Regions from separate parts of the Enterobacter sp. CP102 genome, predicted to be linked through region 1. Evidence: predicted binding sites of a transcription regulator. Region 1 holds the regulator's gene; each other region holds the start of a gene.

Region 1 (7,074 bases):
ATACGGGTTTTGACCGTTACCGGTATGGAGACGACATCACGCATCGCTTTGATGCAGTCTGCGACCAGCTGCGCATTGCCCATCAGGCACGCGCCGAACATGCCGTTCTGCACGCGATCGGACGGGCAGCCGACGTTGAGGTTAATCTCGTCGTAACCCCGTTCCTCAGCCAGCTTCGCGCACTGCGCCAGCGCGGCCGGATCGCTCCCGCCAAGCTGCAATGCAACCGGATGTTCTTCTTCGCTGTACGCCAGATAGTCGCCCTTCCCGTGAATGATCGCGCCGGTTGTCACCATTTCGGTGTACAGCAACGTGTGGCGGGAGAGCTGACGCAGGAAGTAGCGGCAGTGTCTGTCCGTCCAGTCGAGCATCGGCGCAATGGAGAAACGGTGTGCAGGAAAAACAGTCTGTGATTCTGACGACATGGCTAAGTTTTAAGCATCTGGTGGAAAAGGGGCGCTACTATAGCACAAAGAAAAGCCGGAGGCGCAGCGCCTCCGGTGCACTTTAGAATGTCAGCGTCAGCTGTGCTCCCGCCCCCCAGGTTTCGTCTTCACCGTACAGGCCCATCAGGTCGACATGTACCGTGTTGAGCGGCGCGAACCCGACACCCGCCGTAAAGACGTTGCTGTCGTTATTCTTGACGTCAGCCCGGTAACCGGCGCGAACAGCCAGCCAGCTCAGCGGAGTGACTTCTGCACCTACGCCCACGTACTGAGAGTTCTCTTCGCTTTTAAAGCCTTTGGTTTCCGTCAGATCGCCATCCGCGGTCAGGGTCAGAAGATCGGTATGCCAAGCTGCACCTGCAGTAACAACTGGGCTTATCTGGTAGGTATCGCGCACGCCGTCCACCTCTTTAGTGTCGATATCGCGCGAGAAGAGGTTATGCCCGGTCAGGCCGACGGTCCAGTTATCACCAAAGTCAGCGGCAATACCCGCATCGACGTTAAACCCGGTGTCATCATTACGGTAACGGCTGCTGTTGATGTCATCGCTGTTGAAGTTGTAGATAGACACCGTGTAGTTATACAGCCAGGTTTGTTGCAGCTTCGGGGTGATCCCCACAGACACTGGCACGCCGCTGATATCAAACTGACGAGCCACCGCCACGCCGTAGTCTGAAACAATTGCCGCACGGCCAAAACCTTTTGATTTCAAATCGTTCGGGTCAACGCCAAACACAGCAGATGGCGCGGCTTCCACTGCCCGCAGTTTGTCGGTATCGCCCTGATCGATGTAAGAACTCACGCGTGCACGCGCGTTGGCTTTTGCCACAAATGCCACCGAGAGCACATCATTAGGAATGCTTACAGCGATCCCACCACCTGCTTTACCGCTGGCGGTTTTTCCTTTCAGTGAGTCCAGCTGATCGGCCAGGTCGCCTGCTGCAGAAGAAACTTCCCGCGATGCAGGGCTAAGAGGATTTAACAGATCGATAAGATTGATGCTATCCAGCGTGCTGCGATAACGGTTCACGTCATCGCTGATGTCATCAATCTTATCCCGCAGATTGTCCTTATCAGAAATCTGCGCACCAATGGAGGGTAAAATAAGGGTGACATCATCGTCAGGTTTCGCTTTTGCCAGCAATGCCGGGTTGATTAACACCCCGCTGCCATAGCTGCCTGCCGCTACGCCCGTGCCACCCATCGCGTCACTACGCGCTTCTGTCCAGGTATTGGCTGCTCCCGCCTGATTTGCCATAAACAAGGAGACAGCGATGCTAACCACCGAAAATTTAAAATGTTTCTTCACAGTATGCTCGTCTTATAGTCTGTTATGAAATAACCCCTGTCTGTTATCACCCAAACAGGAACGAACTATTGCTGTGAATAAGTACAAAAAGACCCGCTATTTCCCTAAGTTAAATCACCAACAGGCCTGTTGTTTTTTGTGATGGCCCTCAATATTTATAGAAGAGGAAATTATTTTCGCCCAGGTTTTCCATCGTGCGGGCCAAAAAACTGCGGCGGATGGTCTACCCACCGGTCTTCCCGCGTGGCGGCATAAACCGGATTCAGCGGATAATAGATGCGGTTGTGCTTTTTGTTGGCCTCGCCAACGACCAGCAGCCGGACCTCTTCATCCGTATTGTTGATAAAGGTATGGCACACCCCGGTTCCGGCCGGAAACCCCACGCTATCACCCGGCTCCAGCTTCCACAGATAGCCATTTATCCAGACCTCCGGGTAGCCTTCCAGCACATAGATAAACTCCTCTTCGTCGCTTTCCGCATGGGGATACGACGTACGCCGCCCGGGAGGCAGGCGCTCGTGATGGATACCAATCCGCCCCAGGCCAAGTTTACGGGCCAGCGGCGCGCCAATGGAAAAACGCTCAGTGCTGTCGGGATAAGTGGAATCATCAGCGCCTTCGACATCGCGCCAGTGTCGAATACAGTCAGGTCTTTTCATTACGTGTTTCCCCGGATTGCGATGCGTCAGGTATAGCACACCTGGCGGCTCTCGGTGTTTTTAACAGAACATGATAAAGTGAGGGTTTTCCATCCCATAGACAGCCGAGGTGCTAAATGGATAAGTCCACAAAAGAGCTGCTGGCGCAAGCTGAGAAGCTCTGTGCGCAACGCAATGTGCGCCTGACCCCACAGCGCCTTGAGGTATTGCGTCTGATGAGCCTGCAACAGGGCGCCATCAGTGCGTATGATTTACTCGACCTGCTGCGCGAAAGCGAGCCGCAGGCCAAGCCGCCTACCGTCTATCGCGCGCTGGATTTCCTGCTGGAGCAGGGCTTTGTGCACAAGGTCGAATCAACAAACAGCTATGTGCTGTGCCATTTGTTTGATCAGCCGACCCACACCTCGGCCATGTTTATCTGCGACCGCTGTGGCGTGGTGAAAGAAGAGTGTGCGGAAGGTGTTGAAGACATTATGCATACGCTGGCAGCCAAAATGGGCTTCGCCCTGCGCCATAATGTGATTGAAGCACACGGATTATGCTCTGCGTGCGTGGAGGTCGAATCATGCAGCCATCAGGATGCCTGCCAGCATGACCACTCCATCCTGGTAAAGAAAAAACCGCGCTAACGACAAAAGATAAGGCGGCTCAGGGCCGCCCTCAGGGTGTACATCCTTGTACTTGCGGGTAATACCGGTCTACCAGCGATAGTCGTTACGCTTTTCCCAGTCGCCGACTTCTTTCTCCGCCTGATCTTTGGCGTAGCCATAGCGTTCCTGAATTTTACCGACAAGCTGATCGCGCTTACCTTCGATGACCGTCATATCGTCATCGGTCAGCTTACCCGATTGCTCTTTCGCTTTACCTTTGAACTGTTTCCAGTTGCCGCTGATTTCGTCTTTATTCATCATCAGGTCCTCATCGTTAAAGAGTGAAAGGGCCGCCCGAAACCTTCATTTCATGCTGGACGTGATAATAATTTTAGTTGAGCATCTGGCACTCATGGAATTATTCAGAATCTTTTACCATCATGAAAGATCGTGACGGGATGAAAACCAGGTATTTTTTCTCCAGTGCCGATGCCAGATAAACGCCAGCGAGAGGCCACGCAAAAGAAGAAAGACTGCAAGGGCCAGCCATAACCCATGATTCCCCAGATACGGTACCGTGAGCAGGGTTAAACCAAACCCAGCCGCCGCGACCGCCATACTGTTACGCATTTCCGCGCCACGCGTTGCGCCAATAAACATCCCATCGAGTAAATAACACCAGACGCCCACAACCGGTAAGATCACCTGCCAGATGATGTAGTGGCTTGCCAGCTCACGCAGTGCAGGTAATGACGTGAGCAGCGCAACAATATGCTCACCAAAGCAGGCGTAGATGAGCGCAAATGCCAGCGCCACCAGCCCAGCCTGCCGACATGCGGCGCGCCAGACATCCTGCAATTGCCCGCTTTCACGCGCGCCATACGCTTGCCCGGAATGGGCTTCTACCGCATAGGCAAAGCCGTCGAGGGCGTAAGCGGTAAAGGTTAGCAGCGTCATCAGCACCGCGTTGACGGCAACGATTTCCTGGCCAAGCCGCGCACCAAAGACGGTCAGCGCACCAAAGCACAGTTGCAGTAACAGCGAGCGCAGCATGATATCCCGGTTAAGCGCCAGCAGCTTGCGGATATTGCCGCGCCAGGCGGCCTTCAGCAGCGCAGGTGTTATGCCCCGCATCACCAGCACACGCCAGACCATCCACAGCCCGATAATCAGCGTGCCATATTCGGCAATAGCCGTTGCCAGCGCCGCGCCCTGAACATTCATGTGCAACCCCATGACCAGCCAGAGATCGAGCACTATGTTCAGGACGTTCCCGACAACCAGCAGGATAACGGGGGCGCGGGCATACTGGACGCCCAACAACCAGCCCAGCAGAACCAGATTTGCCAGCGATGCCGGGGCGCTTAGCCAGCGAATATCGAGGAAGCGCCGTGCCTGCTCCAGCACCGCTTCGCTGCCACCGACTATATGCAATGCCAGCTCAATGAGTGGCGTACGCAGCACAACGATAAGCACGCCCGCACCCAGAGCCAGAATTAACGGCTGTACCAGCGCACGTGCCAGACGTAGGGGATCTTTTGCGCCAAACGCCTGTGCCGTCAGCCCGGTGGTGCTCATGCGTAAAAAAAGCAGTAGCATAAAGAGGAAGCTGGTTGCCGTTGCGCCAATCGCCACGCCGCCCAGATAGACCGGTGAATCCAGATGTCCAATAACCGCCGTATCGACCAGCCCCAAAAGAGGAACAGTGATATTGGAAATAATCATCGGCAGTGCAAGACGCCACAATGCCTTATCAGAAGCAGTCAGCAGTGACATGAAAAATACCGGGAGTGAGAAATGAATCAGGCTACGGAGGTTCCGTAGCCTGTCAGGAAGAGATTACAGCCATTCTCCGTTGCGGATGACGCCAACCGCCAGACCTTCAATGGAGAAGCTTTGTTCGCGAAGATCCACCACGATGGGGGTGAATTCGCTGTTTTCCGGCAGCAGCTGCACAGTGTTGCCCTGTTTTTTCAGGCGCTTAACGGTGACTTCATCATCAATACGCGCTACCACTACCTGGCCGTTGCGCACATCTTGTGTCTTATGAACCGCCAGCAGATCACCATCGAGAATACCGATGTCTTTCATGGACATACCGCTGACGCGCAGCAGAAAATCCGCGCTCGGTTTGAACATGCCAGGATCGACCTGATAGTGACCTTCAATATGCTGTTGTGCCAGCAAAGGTTCACCTGCCGCGACGCGGCCAACCAGCGGAATGCCCGTCTCTTCTTCTACCAGCAGACGGATGCCGCGTGAAGCACCAGAAACAATCTCAATCACGCCTTTACGCGCCAGCGCTTTAAGGTGTTCCTCAGCAGCATTTGGAGAACGGAAGCCCAGACGCTGCGCGATTTCCGCACGCGTAGGTGGCATTCCCGTCTGGCCGATATGATCCCGGATGAGATCAAACACCTCTTGCTGCCTGGTCGTTAACGCTTTCATTCCGCCCCCTGGGTGTATATACAGTTATGCTGTGAGTATATACAGTTAAAGGCGATTTTGGAACCAAAAACTGCACAAAAAACCAGGGACTTAATTATTCCTCGAGGCTCATCGGAAATGCGACCAAAGCAGCGTGACCCAGGTGATCACCGCAGTGATAATCGCCAGCAACACGGCGGCAGAGCCCATATCTTTTGCACGACCCGAGAGCTCATGGAAATCAGAGCCAATACGATCAACAACGGCCTCAATAGCGCTATTGAGAATTTCCACTATCATCACCAAAAGCACAGAACCAATAAGAAGAACGCGCGTTATGGCATCGACATCAAGAAAACAGGCAATGATTACCGCCACGATAGCGGCAACGCCTTCCTGACGAAAAGCAGCTTCATTGATCCACGCGGCACGGAAACCTTTCCATGAATAGCCGGCAGCTTTGATGATTCGGGTTAACCCAGTGGTATTATTGGCCATTAAAAGAACCTTTTATTAGAAATAGCGTCAGTAACTATAGACACAGTGCGTTTACTGCCGCCCGAAGTATGACGGGTAACAACAGAAATTTTGCGCGCTTTCTGTTATCCTTGCGCCGCAATTGCATTATTAACCAGAGGCTTTACATCGTTTATGTCCGGCTGGCCACGAATTTACTACAAATTACTTAATTTACCATTAACCGTTCTGGTAAAAAGCAAGTCTATCCCAGCTGAACCCGCGCTGGAATTAGGGCTCGATACCTCTCGCCCTATTATGTATGTTTTGCCTTACAACTCGAAGGCAGACTTGCTCACGCTCCGCGCCCAGTGTCTGGCGCATGATTTACCCGATCCGCTTGAACCGCTGGAAATCGACGGTACGCTGTTGCCGCGCTACGTGTTCATCCACGGTGGGCCGCGCGTGTTTACCTATTACACGCCAAAAGAAGAGTCCATCAAGCTGTTCCACGACTACCTCGATTTGCACCGCAGCAATCCAGATTTGGATGTGCAGATGGTGCCGGTATCGGTGATGTTTGGTCGTCGCCCTGGCCGCGAAAAAGGGGAAGAAAACCCACCGCTGCGGATGCTCAACGGCATCCAGAAATTCTTCGCGGTGTCCTGGCTTGGCCGCGACAGCTTCGTGCGTTTCTCGCCTTCTGTGTCGCTGCGCCGCATGGCAGACGAACACGGTACGGATAAAATCATCGCGCAAAAACTGGCTCGCGTGGCACGTATGCACTTTGCGCGCCAGCGTCTTGCAGCTGTGGGGCCGCGCCTCCCGGCGCGTCAGGACCTGTTCAATAAGCTGCTGGCGTCTAAAGCTATTGCCCGTGCCGTGGAAGACGAAGCGCGCAGCAAGAAAATTTCGCACGAGAAAGCGCAGCAAAATGCCATCGCGCTGATGGAAGAGATCGCCGCGAACTTCTCCTACGAGATGATTCGCCTGTCCGATCGTATCCTGAGCTTCACGTGGAACCGTCTCTATCAGGGGATCAACGTCCACAACGCCGAGCGCGTGCGTCAGCTGGCGCATGATGGCCACGAAATTGTCTATGTGCCCTGCCACCGCAGCCATATGGACTACCTGCTGCTTTCCTATGTGCTTTACCATCAGGGCCTGGTGCCACCGCACATTGCAGC
Region 2 (7,074 bases), 2.1 Mb from region 1:
AGTACCGGACATTTGTTGATGTGCACCAGTTTGACCGGAACCGCGGGCAGATCGCCCAGTTCGTTTTTTGGCGTATACAACCGCTCGCGCAGCGTATCGCTGTCGAGCTCCAGCAGGGGGGAAATGTCGCCCGCCAGATCGACCATAATCACCGCATTGCGGTTATCAGGGTGCCAGGCCAGCGGGGCAACCCAGCTGGTGTTCCCGCGCCAGGCGCCAAACATCCCGGAAATATGCACTAGCGGTTTCATCTGCGGGACATCAATCAGCGTAGTGAGCTTGTGTTTGCTGCGATGGCTCAGCAGATATTCAAACAGGCGCGGCTGCGCGGCCTTCACCAGTTTTGCCATGGCGATAGTGGCGTAAACATCCGCCATCGCATCGTGAGCATTGCTGTGTTCAATGCCATTGGCGCGGGTGAGGTGTTCCAGTCTGAAGCTCGGCAAGCCATCGTCGTTTTCCGGCCAGTTGATACCCTCCGGGCGCAGCGCATAGCAGGCGCGCATGATATCCAGCAAATCCCAGCGTGAATTGCGGTTCTGCCAGCTCCAGGCGTACGGATCGTAAAAATTACGGTAGAAGATGTTGCGCGTCACTTCATCATCAAAGCGGATGTTGTTGTAACCCACCACACAGGTATTCGGAACGGTGAACAGATCGTGGATGCGGCGGGCGAATTCGGCCTCGCTAACCCCTTTATCCCGTGCTTCCTGCGGCGTAATGCCGGTCACCATCACAGCACCGGGCTGCGGCAGGTAGTCATCAGCGGGCTTGCAGTAAAAGACTTCCGGCTCGCCAATGATATTGAAATCTTCATCGGTACGGATGGCGGCAAACTGGGATGGCCTGTCCAGCGCCGGATGGGTGCCAAAGGTTTCGTAATCGTGAAATAAAAATGTTGGGCGCGCGGCAGAGTCAGACACCAGTAATACCATCCTGTTAAAAATTGACGCCACTATGGTAAACGATCGTGGTGTACAGGCCGAATAAAAAGCGCCCTGAGGCGCGAAATTTGCGAGATGGCTTCAGGTAAAACATGTTGTTTGTCACATTTTTTTGCAATTAAGGCAGGTAACGACATCAGAAGTCCCGTAAAAAGGTCAACGATTTTTAATGACCTGAGGATATACCGTTGAAACGCCGTCTGTTTATTGCTGTTTCTTTACTCGCTTCGAGTATCTCATCTGCGCTGGCTGCCGATCCGCTGGATTTTTCACCGCAGCCACCCGCTATCCAGGCAGGATCCTGGGTACTGATGGATTACACCACTGGTCAAATTTTAACGGCGGGCAACGAACATCAGCAACGCAATCCGGCGAGCCTGACAAAGCTGATGACGGGATATGTTGTCGACCGCGCTATTGATAGCCACCGTATTACCCCGGACGATATCGTCACCGTGGGTCGCGATGCATGGGCGAAAGGGAACCCGGTGTTTGATGGTTCATCCCTGATGTTCCTGAAACCAGGCGATCGTGTGTCCGTACGCGATCTGAGCCGGGGCCTGATTGTCGATTCCGGTAACGACGCCTGTGTGGCGCTGGCAGACCATGTGGCGGGCGGCCAGCCGCAGTTCGTCAACATGATGAATGACTACGTACAAAAGCTGAATCTGCGCGACACACACTTCGAAACGGTTCATGGCCTGGATGCACCGGGGCAGCACAGCTCCGCTTATGACCTGGCGGTTCTGTCCCGGGCAATCATTCACGGCGAGCCTGATTTTTACCATATGTATAGCGAAAAGAGCCTGACCTGGAATGGGATCACCCAGCAGAACCGTAACGGTCTGCTGTGGGATAAAACCATGAACGTGGACGGGCTGAAAACAGGGCACACATCCGGGGCAGGCTTTAACCTGATTGCCTCTGCTGTAGACGGTCAGCGCCGCTTAATTGCGGTGGTGATGGGGGCCGATAGCCCGAAAGGTCGTGAAGATCAGGCTCGTAAGCTGCTGCACTGGGGACAACAAAACTTCGATACGGTGCAGATCCTGCATAATGGTAAAAAAGTGGGTACAGAGCGTATCTGGTACGGCGATAAAGAGCAGGTAACGCTCGGCACGGATCAGGATTTCTGGCTGGCGTTGCCTAAAGCAGAAGTACCAAACATCAAAGCGAAATATGTGCTGGATAAAAAAGAGCTGGAAGCGCCGATTGCAGCGCATCAGCGTGTAGGGGAAATTCAGCTCTACGACCGGGATAAGGTTGTGGCGCACTGGCCGCTGGTAACGCTGGAAAGCGTTGATAAAGGTGGCTTATTCTCACGTCTTGGCGACTATCTGCACCACAAAATCTAATCGCGTGCGTTAACCGCTTTCAGCAGACTGGCAGGGATGCGAGTCTGCTCACATAATAAACACTCCTCGTTTGTTGTTCATAGAAAATCTGATTTATAGTGTATATATATACAGTAATAAACGGAGGCAGCATGGACTACAGCATCAGGCAGCAACAGAAACGTAAAATCGCGGGCTTTCACCTGGTCGGGCCGTGGGAAAAAACGGTAAAACAAGGCTTTGAACAACTGGTCATGTGGGTTGACGGGCGTCAGATCCAGCCGCTGGAATGGGTTGCTGTTTATTATGATAATCCGGATGTCGTCCCGGCAGAGAAATTGCGTTGTGACACGGCGGTAACGGTGCCGGAAGATTTTGTCATTCCCGAGAACAGCGAAGGGGTGATGCTGACTGAAATCGCCGCCGGCGACTACGCCGTTGCCACTGCCAGGGTCGAGAATTTTGATTTCGCGACGCCATGGTATCAATTCTTCAACTCTCTATTGCAGGACCACCGCTATCAGTGTGCCCCGAAGCCCTGCTTTGAACGCTATCTGAACGATGGCAATGCAGACGGTTACTGGGATATTGAAATGTACGTTGCCGTTGAGCACAAAGCGGGTTAATCCTGGTAAACGCAGGGTTTTTCAGCCGGGTGTGATCCGCCCGGCTGAAAACACAGTACAATTGTGGTTTGCCGAGCTGCTGGAGAGCGGGTGTGCGTCCCGACAAATCATTAACGCCGTTTGAAATTCGGTTGTATCAACACTACCGCGTTGTGCATGGCTGCCGTATCGCGCTGGCTTTTGTACTGACTTTTGTACTGGTGCGCTTGCTGAATGTCCCGGAAGGGACGTGGCCGCTGATCACGCTGGTGGTCATCATGGGGCCAATCTCGTTCTGGGGTAATGTCGTCCCGCGGGCTTTTGAGCGTATCGGTGGCACTGTTTTAGGCTCTGCACTGGGTCTCATTGCCCTGAAACTGGAACTCATCTCGTTTCCGGTCATGCTGGCGTGGTGCGCCGGCGCTATGTTCCTCTGCGGCTGGCTGGCGCTGGGGAAAAAACCGTATCAGGCACTGCTGATTGGCATCACGCTTTCGGTGGTGGTGGGTGCTCCCGCAGGGGATATGACCACCGCGCTCTGGCGAAGCGGAGACGTTATCCTTGGCTCGCTGCTGGCGATGCTGTTCACCGGTATTTGGCCGCAGCGCGCTTTCCTGCACTGGCGTATCCAGATGGCAAACTACGTCATGGCCTTTAACCGGGTTTATCAGACTGGTTTTTCCCCTAACCTGGTTGAGCGACCGCGCCTTGAAAAGCATCTGCAAAAAATCCTCAATGACGTGGTTAAGATGAGGGGGCTGATTACCCCGGCCAGCAAGGAAACGCACATCCAGAAATCCGTTTTCGAAGCGATTCAGACGGTCAGTCGTAATCTTGTCTGTATGCTCGAATTGCAAATCAACGCGCACTGGGCTTCTCGCCCCAGCCATCTGCTGATGCTTAACGCACACACGCTGAAAGAGACGCAGCAGATGACGCAACAGACGCTGTTAACCATTGCTCACGCGCTCTATGAAGGGAACCCGCAGCCTATTATGGCGAACAGCGAGCGCCTGACCGAAATCGTTGCCGAGCTGAAGCAGCTTATCAACGAACGCCAGAGCGACAATGTGCCTGAAACACCGATCCACGGCTACGTCTGGCTGAGCATGGAGCTGGCGCGCCAGCTGGAACTTTTGTCGCATCTGATCTGCCGGGCGCTGCGCAAATAAAAAGCAGCTATCGCCTTATGTGACGCCTGCTGCTTCGATTCAGCAGCAATTGGGGTTATGATAGCTTTAAACGATATACTCATTGTCATTCGCGACCGCTGTCAGTAAGGTTACGGTTACAACGGTTGCTTTAACGAATCCGAATCTCACATTATCAGGGGTGTAAAAATGGAAACTACCAAGCCTTCGTTCCAGGATGTTCTGGAATTCGTCCGCCTGTTCCGCCGCAAAAACAAATTGCAGCGCGAAATCCAGGACGTTGAGAAGAAGATCCGTGACAACCAGAAACGTGTTCTGCTGCTGGACAACCTGAGCGACTACATCAAGCCGGGTATGAGCGTTGAAGCTATTCAGGGCATTATCGCCAGCATGAAGAGCGACTATGAAGACCGCGTTGATGACTACATCATCAAAAATGCTGAGCTGTCCAAAGAACGTCGCGACATCTCCAAAAAGCTGAAAGTGATGGGCGAAATCAAAAACGGTGAAGCAAAAAGCGAGTAATCGCTGCTGAACGTGAAAAGGGCTCTCTGGTGACAGAGAGCCTTTTTTGTTTTAACTCGCCGCGCGCGGCTGTAGTTGATAAATCCACGCCGTAACCTGCTGGCCTTCCACCGTAGTGACACTGACTTCTACCCGGTCGTAACCCTCTTCAAACTCGTCCAGCATCGCCCAGTGCGTTTCAAGGTTGTCGGAGACAAACAGATAACCGTCAACGCGCGTGCCGTGTTCATCCAGAACAATCCCCGGGAAATCGGCTGCTGCACCCCATCCGCGCGCGTAAAAGGTGCCTTTCACGTAACCCGACAGCCATTCGCCACCGATGTTTTCCAGAATATGCGCATTTGAGTGGCCAGGTTGCAACGTGCCGTAGACAAACAAAGGGTTCATGCTTCATCACCATTGAACAAGAGAATTGCTTAACATAAGGGGGAACAGCAGGGGGTGCAATCGCTTCGTGCCTGGCGCAGAAAAGCAAAAAGCCTGCTCGAAAGCAGGCTTTTCAGAATGTGGCTCCTCTGACTGGACTCGAACCAGTGACATACGGATTAACAGTCCGCCGTTCTACCGACTGAACTACAGAGGAATCGTTGTGGAGGCTTATCTTAGCGGCGAAAAAAGTTTTGTCAAACCTGATCTTAGGTAAAAATGTTCAATTGCTGAATCTGTCGTCAGTTTGTTGTAATTCCAAACATATTTTTATGGAAAATACTTTGCAGGATGAGCATTTCTCCATCATCATTTGAAATGGAGTTTCAACTTTCTCGCTAAGGTCCATTTTGAACGTCACCGCCCCCATACGCCAGGCGATTATGCGCACGCCCTGGTACGCAAAACGTAAAAGTTATCGTGTTCTTTTCTGGCGTGAAATCACCCCTCTTGCTGTCCCCATTTTTCTGGAGAATACCTGTGTCCTGCTGATGGGGGTGTTAAGCACCTTCCTGGTGAGCTGGCTTGGTAAAGAGGCGATGGCCGGCGTAGGGCTGGCAGACAGTTTTAACATGGTGGTGATGTCTTTCTTTGCCGCGATTGATCTGGGGACAACGGTTGTCGTTGCGTTCAGTCTGGGGAAACTGGATCCCAAACGCGCTCGCGAGGCAGCCAGACAGTCGCTGATGATCATGACCCTTTTCTCCATCATTCTGGCGGCGGTGATCCACTATTTCGGTAAGGAGATCATCGATGTTGTGGCGGGAGAGGCAACGGAAGAAGTCAAAGCACTGGCGCTGACCTATCTGGAAATGACGGTATTGAGTTATCCGGCGGCGGCAATTGCGCTTATTGGTAGCGGGGCGTTGCGCGGGGCCGGGAATACCAAAATTCCGCTGCTGATTAACGGCGGCATGAACATCCTGAACATCATCATCAGCAGCATTTTGATTTACGGTGTGTTCTCGTGGAACGGGCTGGGTTTTGCCGGGGCAGGGCTTGGACTGACTATTTCGCGTTATATCGGCGCGGCGGCCATTATTGGGGTATTGATGACCGGTATGACGCCGTCGCTGCGCCTCACGCTGAAAAGCTACTTCCGGCCGCTCAATTTCGCCATTATCTGGGAAGTCATGGGGATCGGTATCCCGGCCAGTATCGAATCGGTGCTGTTTAACGGCGGTAAACTGCTCACGCAGATGTTCGTGGCAGGAATGGGGACCGATGTTATCGCGGGGAATTTTATTGCCTTCTCTATCGCCTCGCTCATCAACCTGCCGGGGAACGCCCTTGGTTCTGCTTCGACAATTATTACCGGCAAACGGCTTGGGAAAGGGCAGATAGGGCAGGCTGAACGCCAGTTGCGCCACGTTTTCTGGCTCTCGACCATCGGGCTGACCGCAATCGCGTGGGGCAGCGCGCCTTTTGCCGGGCTGATGGCATCGTTCTACACCCATGAAGAAGATGTTAAAGAGGTCGTTAAGATCCTGATTTGGCTTAACGCTGCATTTATGCCGATCTGGGCCGCTTCCTGGGTACTTCCTGCCGGGCTGAAAGGCGCGCGTGATGCCCGCTTTGCTATGTGGGTATCGATGCTGGGCATGTGGGGTTGTCGCGTTGTGGCGGGGTATACGCTCGGGATTATGCTGGGAATGGGCGTGGTCGGTGTCTGGCTGGGGATGTTCCTCGACTGGGCAGTGCGCGGAGTTCTGTTCTACTGGAGAATGGTGAGTGGGCGCTGGCTATGGAAATATCCCCGCCAAAAAGCCGAAAGTGTCGAGACAGAATCCAAAGAATGCCTGCCAAATGCACGAAGTGGAGAATAATTCGGCAAACGATCGGAAATCTGCATTCTGCCTTTGACATCATCGGGGAGCATCGATAATATGCGCCCCGTTCACACGATTCCTCTGTAGTTCAGTCGGTAGAACGGCGGACTGTTAATCCGTATGTCACTGGTTCGAGTCCAGTCAGAGGAGCCAAATTTGAAAAGCCTGCTTTTAAAGCAGGCTTTTTGCTTTTCTGCGTTCTGTAAAACTGCCCGGTGACGCTGCGCTTACCGGGCCTACGGGAAAGTAGGCCGGGTAAG
Region 3 (7,074 bases), 660 kb from region 1:
TCTATCTGGTACGCGACGAGCAAAAACGCGTGCAGGAGATGGTGCTGCCGATTTACGGCAACGGCCTGTGGTCGATGATGTATGCCTTTGTTGCCTTAGAGACGGACGGCCGTACGGTGAAAGGCATTACCTATTATGACCAGGGCGAAACGCCGGGGCTCGGCGGTGAAATCGAGAACCCTAACTGGCGGGCGCAGTTTATCGGTAAAAAGGTGCTCGACGATAACGGATTACCCGCGCTGAAAGTGATGAAAGGCGCGGCGCGTCCAGGTGACGAGTTCGCTGTGGACGGGCTTTCCGGAGCAACACTCACGTCCAACGGCGTACAGCACAGTTTTGACTTCTGGATGGGTGAGCTGGGGTTTGGCCCCTTCCTGAAAAATGTACGTGAAGGAGCGCTGAACAATGGCTGATGCGGGTGAATTGAAAGAAGTGAAAAAGGTACTCATTGGCCCGCTTTTAGCCAATAACCCGATTACGTTGCAGGTGCTTGGCGTCTGTTCAGCACTGGCGGTAACCACCAAACTGGAAACCGCGCTGGTGATGACCGTCGCGGTGACGCTGGTTACTGCATTTTCCAGCATGTTTATCTCCATGATCCGCCACCATATTCCGAACAGCGTGAGGATCATCGTGCAGATGGCGATCATCGCGTCACTGGTGATCGTCGTCGATCAGCTGTTGCGCGCTTTTGCCTATGAAACCTCAAAACAGCTCTCGGTATTTGTTGGCCTGATTATCACCAACTGCATTGTGATGGGGCGCGCGGAAGCCTACGCCATGAAGATGCCGCCGCTGGCGAGCTTTATGGATGGTATCGGCAACGGCCTGGGTTATGGGGTCATCCTCCTGACGGTCGGTTTCCTGCGTGAGTTAATCGGTAGCGGCAAGCTGTTCGGTATCACGGTGCTGGACACGGTGCAAAATGGCGGCTGGTATCTGCCAAACGGGCTGTTCCTGCTGGCCCCAAGCGCATTTTTCATTATCGGTTTGCTGATCTGGCTAATTCGTACGTTGAAGCCAGAACAGCAGGAAAAGGAGTAACCGACAATGGCTCATTACCTGAGTTTGTTTGTGCGTGCGGTGTTTGTTGAAAACATGGCGCTCGCGTTTTTCCTCGGCATGTGTACGTTCCTCGCGGTGTCCAAAAAGGTGTCGACGGCCTTTGGTCTGGGTGTGGCGGTCACTGTGGTACTCGGATTATCTGTACCGATTAATAATCTGGTGTACAACTTTGTCCTGCGTGATGGCGCACTGGTTGAGGGGGTCGATCTGAGCTTCCTTAACTTCATCACCTTTATTGGTGTGATTGCGGCACTGGTACAAATACTCGAGATGATCCTCGATAAATACTTCCCGTCGCTTTATAACGCGCTGGGGATCTTCCTGCCGCTGATCGCGGTGAACTGCGCCATCTTCGGTGGCGTGTCGTTTATGGTCCAGCGTGATTACAACTTCAGTGAATCCATCGTTTACGGCTTTGGTTCCGGTATTGGCTGGATGCTGGCGATTGTCACCATGGCGGGGATCCGCGAAAAAATGAAATATGCCAACGTACCCGCAGGATTGCGTGGCTTAGGGATCACCTTTATCACCACCGGGCTGATGGCGCTGGGCTTTATGTCCTTCTCCGGCGTGCAGCTCTGAGGGCTTCGATATGGAAATTATTCTTGGCGTGGTGATGTTCACGCTTATTGTACTGGTGCTGTCTGGGCTGATTCTGGCTGCGCGCTCTAAGCTGGTGAACGCCGGGGACGTCATTATTGATATTAATGATGAGCCGCAGAACCAGATCCGCACTCCGGCGGGTGACAAGCTGCTTAACACGCTTTCGGGGAACGGGATATTTGTCTCCTCGGCCTGTGGCGGCGGTGGCTCCTGTGGGCAATGCCGTGTGACGGTGAAAGAGGGCGGCGGTGACATCCTGCCAACTGAACTGGCGCATATCACAAAGCGTGAGGCGAAAGAGGGCTGCCGCCTGGCCTGCCAGGTTGCGGTGCGCCAGAACATGAAAATTGAGCTGCCGGAAGAGATTTTCGGCGTCAAAAAATGGGAGTGCGAGGTTATCTCTAACGATAACAAAGCCACTTTCATTAAAGAGCTGAAACTGCGCGTGCCGGATGAGGAAGATGTGCCCTTCCGTGCAGGCGGGTATATCCAGATTGAGTGCCCGGCGCACACCGTTGCTTACGCCGATTTCGACGTGCCGGACGAATACCGCGCCGACTGGGATAAATTCAATCTTTTCCGCTTTGTATCTGAGGTCAACGAGCCGACGTTGCGCGCCTACTCTATGGCGAACTACCCGGAAGAGAAGGGCATCATCATGCTCAACGTGCGTATTGCTACGCCACCACCGTCTGTGCCGGATGCACCGCCGGGCGTGATGTCGTCTTACATCTGGTCACTGAAAGCGGGCGATAAAGTCACTATTTCCGGTCCGTTTGGCGAATTCTTTGCTAAAGAGACGGATGCTGAAATGGTGTTTATCGGCGGTGGCGCTGGGATGGCGCCGATGCGTTCGCACATTTTCGACCAGCTTAAACGGCTCGGCAGTCAGCGAAAAATTAGCTTCTGGTACGGGGCCCGCTCGCTGCGCGAAATGTTCTATGACGACGAGTTTGAACAGCTGGCACGTGAAAACCCTAACTTTACCTTCCACGTGGCGCTGTCTGATCCGCAGCCGGAAGATAACTGGAAAGGCTACACCGGCTTCATCCACAACGTTCTCTATGAGCACTACCTGAAGCAGCACGTTGCACCGGAAGATTGTGAGTTCTACATGTGTGGTCCGCCAATGATGAACGCGGCAGTTATTAAGATGCTCAAAGATCTGGGTGTGGAAGATGAGAACATCATGCTGGATGACTTTGGAGGCTGATGATGTTGACGTTTCTGGCAACTTTTTTGGTGTTTGTGCTGGTGGTGCTTGGCATGTCGCTGGGCTGGATAATTAAGCGCAAAAGCATTCAGGGCAGTTGCGGCGGCATCTCTTCTCTGGGGATGGAAAAAGTCTGCGATTGCCCGGAGCCGTGCGACGCGCGGAAAAAACGGATGGCCCGCGAACAGCAACGCATTATTTAAGTTTTTGTCGGCCGGGTATGGCAAAGCTGCCACCCGGCGTTCTTATATCCACTTCTCAATCCTTACGATTTTACTGTATACTTATCCAGTGATCAGTGAGGGCTTACTATGCGCAAAATAATCCATGTGGATATGGACTGTTTTTTTGCCGCAGTGGAGATGCGTGACAACCCGGCGCTGCGGGATATCCCTATCGCCATTGGCGGGAGCCGCGTCCAGCGCGGAGTGATCAGCACCGCCAATTATCCTGCGCGCAAATTCGGCGTACGCAGCGCTATGCCTACGGCGATGGCGCTGAAACTCTGCCCACATCTCACTCTTCTGCCCGGGCGGTTTGAGGCCTACAAAGAAGCCTCCGTTCATATTCGGGAAATCTTCTCTCGTTACACGTCGCTGATTGAGCCGCTATCGCTGGATGAGGCCTATCTGGATGTCACTGACAGCGTCCACTGCCACGGATCCGCCACGCTGATGGCGCAGGAGATCCGCCAGACTATTGCCCTTGAACTGAACTTAACGGCATCGGCAGGCGTTGCGCCGGTGAAGTTCCTCGCAAAAATCGCCTCAGATTTGAATAAACCAAACGGCCAGTACGTCATCACCCCGGATGACGTTCCGGCCTTTTTAAAAACATTGCCGCTTGGAAAAATACCCGGTGTCGGGAAAGTCTCCGCCGCGAAGCTGGAAAGTATGGGGCTGCGCACCTGCGAAGATGTACAGCGAAGCGATCTCGCCATGCTGCTTAAGCGTTTCGGGAAGTTTGGCCGCGTCCTGTGGGAGCGCAGTCAGGGCATTGACGAGCGAAGCGTGAATAACGAGCGGCTGCGTAAATCCGTTGGCGTGGAACGGACGCTGATTGAAGATATTCATGACTGGGCTGAATGCGAGGCCATTATCACCGGGCAACTTTACCCGGAGCTGGAGCGGCGCCTGGCGAAGGTGAAACCAGACCTGCTGATTGCCCGCCAGGGGATCAAACTCAAGTTTAATGATTTTCAGCAAACCACCCAGGAGCACGTCTGGCCGCGCCTGAATAAAGACGATCTTATTGCAACGGCAAAAAAAGCCTGGGAAGAACGACGGGGTGGAAGAGGGGTTCGGCTGGTGGGATTACACGTCACGCTGCTGGATCCGCAGCTGGAACGACAGCTGGTATTGGGATTATAAAAAAGCCCGGTGCGCTACGCTTACCGGGCCTACGTTTTTCACCCTCTCCCTGTGGGAGAGGGCTGGGGTGAGGGTATTACTTAGCAGGGATCGCTTTCAGCAGTTCAGTCAGCAGGGTCCAGTAGTGGCCCACGCTTTCGATATGAACCTGCTCGTCCGGGGAGTGTGGCCCGGTGATGGTTGGCCCGATAGACACCATATCCATGTCCGGATACGGTTTTTTGAACAGACCACATTCCAGACCTGCGTGGATCACCTGAATGTTCGGGGTGCTGTTGAACAGACGCTGGTAAGTTTCACGCACCAGAGCCATTACCGGTGAGCTTGCATCCGGCTGCCAGCCTGGGTAGCTACCTTTAGCGGATGTTGTCGCGCCAGCCAGTTCGCCCAGAGATTCCAGCATACTGACAACGTACTCTTTACCGCTGTCGATAAGTGAACGGATCAGGCAGATGATTTCTGCGCTGTCATCGCTCATGGTCACGACGCCCACGTTCAGAGAGGTTTCCACAACGCCTTTTGCGACGTCAGAGTTGCGAATAACACCGTTTGGCGTGGCATTCAGCAGCTGAATAAAGCTGTCGCGAGACTGTGCAGTCAGAGCGGCTTTATCTGTCGATACCGATTCCAGAACCACAGTCAGGTTTTTCTCTTTAGCAGACAGCTCGTTTTTCAGGATATCCAGATAAACGCTGGAGAGCTTTTTCAGCTCGTCTGCTTTTGCCGCTGGCACTGCAACGGTAGTAAATGCTTCACGCGGGATTGCGTTACGCAGCGTACCGCCGTTGAAATCAACCAGACGCAGGTCCAGCTCAGCCGCGTGGCCAGCCAGGAAACGCGCCAGCAGTTTGTTGGCGTTACCCAGACCTAAGTGAATATCGCCACCAGAGTGACCCCCTTTCAGGCCTTTCAGCGTCAGTTTGAAGGTCTGGAAACCAGCAGGAATCGCTTCACGGGACAGCGGCAGCGTGGAGATAAAATCAATCCCGCCTGCGCAACCCATGTAGATCTCGCCTTCTTCTTCGGAGTCGGTGTTGATCAGGATATCCGCTTGCAGCCAGTTAGCTTGCAGGCCGAAAGCACCGTCCATACCGGCTTCTTCGGTCATGGTCAGCAGCACTTCCAGTGGACCGTGCTCAACGCTGTCGTCTGCCAGCACAGCCAGGGCAGATGCCATACCAATACCGTTATCCGCGCCAAGCGTAGTACCGCGCGCTTTAACCCAGTCGCCGTCGATGTATGGCTGGATAGGATCTTTAGTGAAGTCGTGAACGGTATCGTTGTTTTTCTGTGGAACCATGTCCAGGTGCGCTTGCAGCACAACCGGTTTACGGTTTTCCATGCCTGCGGTTGCGGCTTTGCGGATCAGAATGTTGCCAACCTGGTCACGTTCGGTGTGCAGACCTTTTTCTTTCGCCCAGCCAATAATATGTTCGGCAAGCTGTTCTTCATGGTAGGACGGGTGTGGAATGGAACAGATTTTGGCAAAAATATCCCACAGCGGCTGTGGAGATAATTGAGACAGTTCAGACACGATAAGTCTCCTTGTCGATGCTCTGCAAACATTGATGCAGGTCACAGGGTTAGCAGGTTAATAGTTACCACAAGTCAGGCTTGCGAGATGCAACTGAGAATACCACTTTCTCTGGTTGCTGGTAGCATAAAGCATGTAAAAACTCGGGCTCAGGGCGCTAAACACTGGTTTTTAGTGCGTCAGATCTCTATAATCTCGCGCAACCTATTTCCCCCTTGAACACTTTTTAAGCCGTATACAAACAGGCTGGGACACTTCACATGAGCGAAAAATACGTCGTCACCTGGGACATGTTGCAGATTCACGCACGCAAACTGGCTGCGCGTCTGATGCCTTCCGAGCAGTGGAAAGGCATTATTGCCGTTAGCCGTGGTGGTCTGGTGCCGGGCGCACTGCTGGCACGTGAGCTGGGTATTCGTCATGTCGATACCGTATGTATCTCCAGCTATGATCACGACAACCAGCGTGAACTGACCGTGCTGAAACGCGCCGAAGGCGACGGTGAAGGCTTCATCGTTATTGACGATCTGGTCGATACCGGCGGTACTGCGGTTGCGATCCGCGAAATGTACCCTAAAGCACACTTCGTCACTATCTTCGCGAAACCTGCTGGCCGTCCGCTGGTGGATGATTACGTGATTGATATCCCTCAGGATACCTGGATTGAGCAACCGTGGGATATGGGTGTGGTCTTCGTTCCACCTATCTCTGGTCGTTAATTCCTGCGCGAAATTATTTTAACGCCCGGTGATGCCGGGCGTTGTTTTTTTTAGCTTGTGGCGAGTTACAATAGTCTCTATACGATGTATTCATGGAGGCAATGCAATGACGCAGGCAAACCTTAGCGAAACGCTATTCAAACCCCGCTTTAAACACCCTGAAACGTCGACGCTGGTGCGCCGGTTTAACCAGGGCGCTATGCCTTCAGTACAGTCTGCATTAGACGGCAAAAATGTACCTCACTGGTATCGAATGATTAATCGCCTGATGTGGATCTGGCGCGGAATCGATCCCCGCGAAATCCTCGACGTGCAGGCGCGTATCGTAATGAGCGACGCCGAACGCACTGACAGCGAACTCTACGACACCGTGGTCGGTTATCGTGGCGGAAACTGGATTTACGAATGGGCTAAACAGGCGATGCTCTGGCAACAGAAGGCCAGCCAGGAAGAGGATGCCACTCTGAGCGGCCAGCACTGGCTCCATGCTGCCAACCTCTACAGCATTGCTGCTTACCCCCATCTGAAAGGCGACGAACTGGCCGAGCAAGCGCAGGCGCTCGCAAACCG

What was found. The regulator LexA, encoded in region 1, represses DNA repair genes until DNA is damaged. The targets are predictions, from matches to a motif close to TNCTGTATGTACATACAGNA.
Region 2: a site for LexA is predicted at 2,396-2,415, ahead of sbmC (DNA gyrase inhibitor SbmC). Genes of this name have one in related genera too.
Region 3: a site for LexA is predicted at 3,156-3,175, ahead of dinB (DNA polymerase IV). Genes of this name have one in related genera too.

The regions. Positions count from the first base shown of each region.
Region 1 covers NZ_CP104014.1:281,627-288,700, reverse strand. Annotated here, with positions in the region: gene dusA (tRNA dihydrouridine(20/20a) synthase DusA) at 1-425, opposite strand, end outside; gene traF (conjugal transfer protein TraF) at 508-1,755, opposite strand; gene N1249_RS01340 (cupin domain-containing protein) at 1,926-2,414, opposite strand; gene zur (zinc uptake transcriptional repressor Zur) at 2,531-3,043, shown strand; gene N1249_RS01330 (CsbD family protein) at 3,113-3,322, opposite strand; gene dinF (MATE family efflux transporter DinF) at 3,443-4,780, opposite strand; gene lexA (transcriptional repressor LexA) at 4,844-5,452, opposite strand; gene N1249_RS01315 (diacylglycerol kinase) at 5,561-5,929, opposite strand; gene plsB (glycerol-3-phosphate 1-O-acyltransferase PlsB) at 6,083-7,074, shown strand, end outside.
Region 2 covers NZ_CP104014.1:2,956,532-2,963,605, reverse strand. Annotated here, with positions in the region: gene sbcB (exodeoxyribonuclease I) at 1-935, opposite strand, end outside; gene dacD (serine-type D-Ala-D-Ala carboxypeptidase DacD) at 1,133-2,299, shown strand; gene sbmC (DNA gyrase inhibitor SbmC) at 2,431-2,904, shown strand; gene N1249_RS14075 (FUSC family protein) at 2,997-4,055, shown strand; gene N1249_RS14070 (DUF496 family protein) at 4,224-4,559, shown strand; gene N1249_RS14065 (gamma-glutamylcyclotransferase family protein) at 4,611-4,946, opposite strand; tRNA gene N1249_RS14060 (tRNA-Asn) at 5,067-5,142, opposite strand; gene emmdR (multidrug efflux MATE transporter EmmdR) at 5,336-6,811, shown strand; tRNA gene N1249_RS14050 (tRNA-Asn) at 6,892-6,967, shown strand.
Region 3 covers NZ_CP104014.1:943,176-950,249, forward strand. Annotated here, with positions in the region: gene N1249_RS04385 (Na(+)-translocating NADH-quinone reductase subunit C) at 1-413, shown strand, start outside; gene N1249_RS04390 (NADH:ubiquinone reductase (Na(+)-transporting) subunit D) at 406-1,044, shown strand; gene nqrE (NADH:ubiquinone reductase (Na(+)-transporting) subunit E) at 1,051-1,647, shown strand; gene nqrF (NADH:ubiquinone reductase (Na(+)-transporting) subunit F) at 1,658-2,881, shown strand; gene nqrM ((Na+)-NQR maturation NqrM) at 2,884-3,084, shown strand; gene dinB (DNA polymerase IV) at 3,193-4,251, shown strand; gene pepD (cytosol nonspecific dipeptidase) at 4,328-5,785, opposite strand; gene gpt (xanthine phosphoribosyltransferase) at 6,046-6,504, shown strand; gene frsA (esterase FrsA) at 6,611-7,074, shown strand, end outside.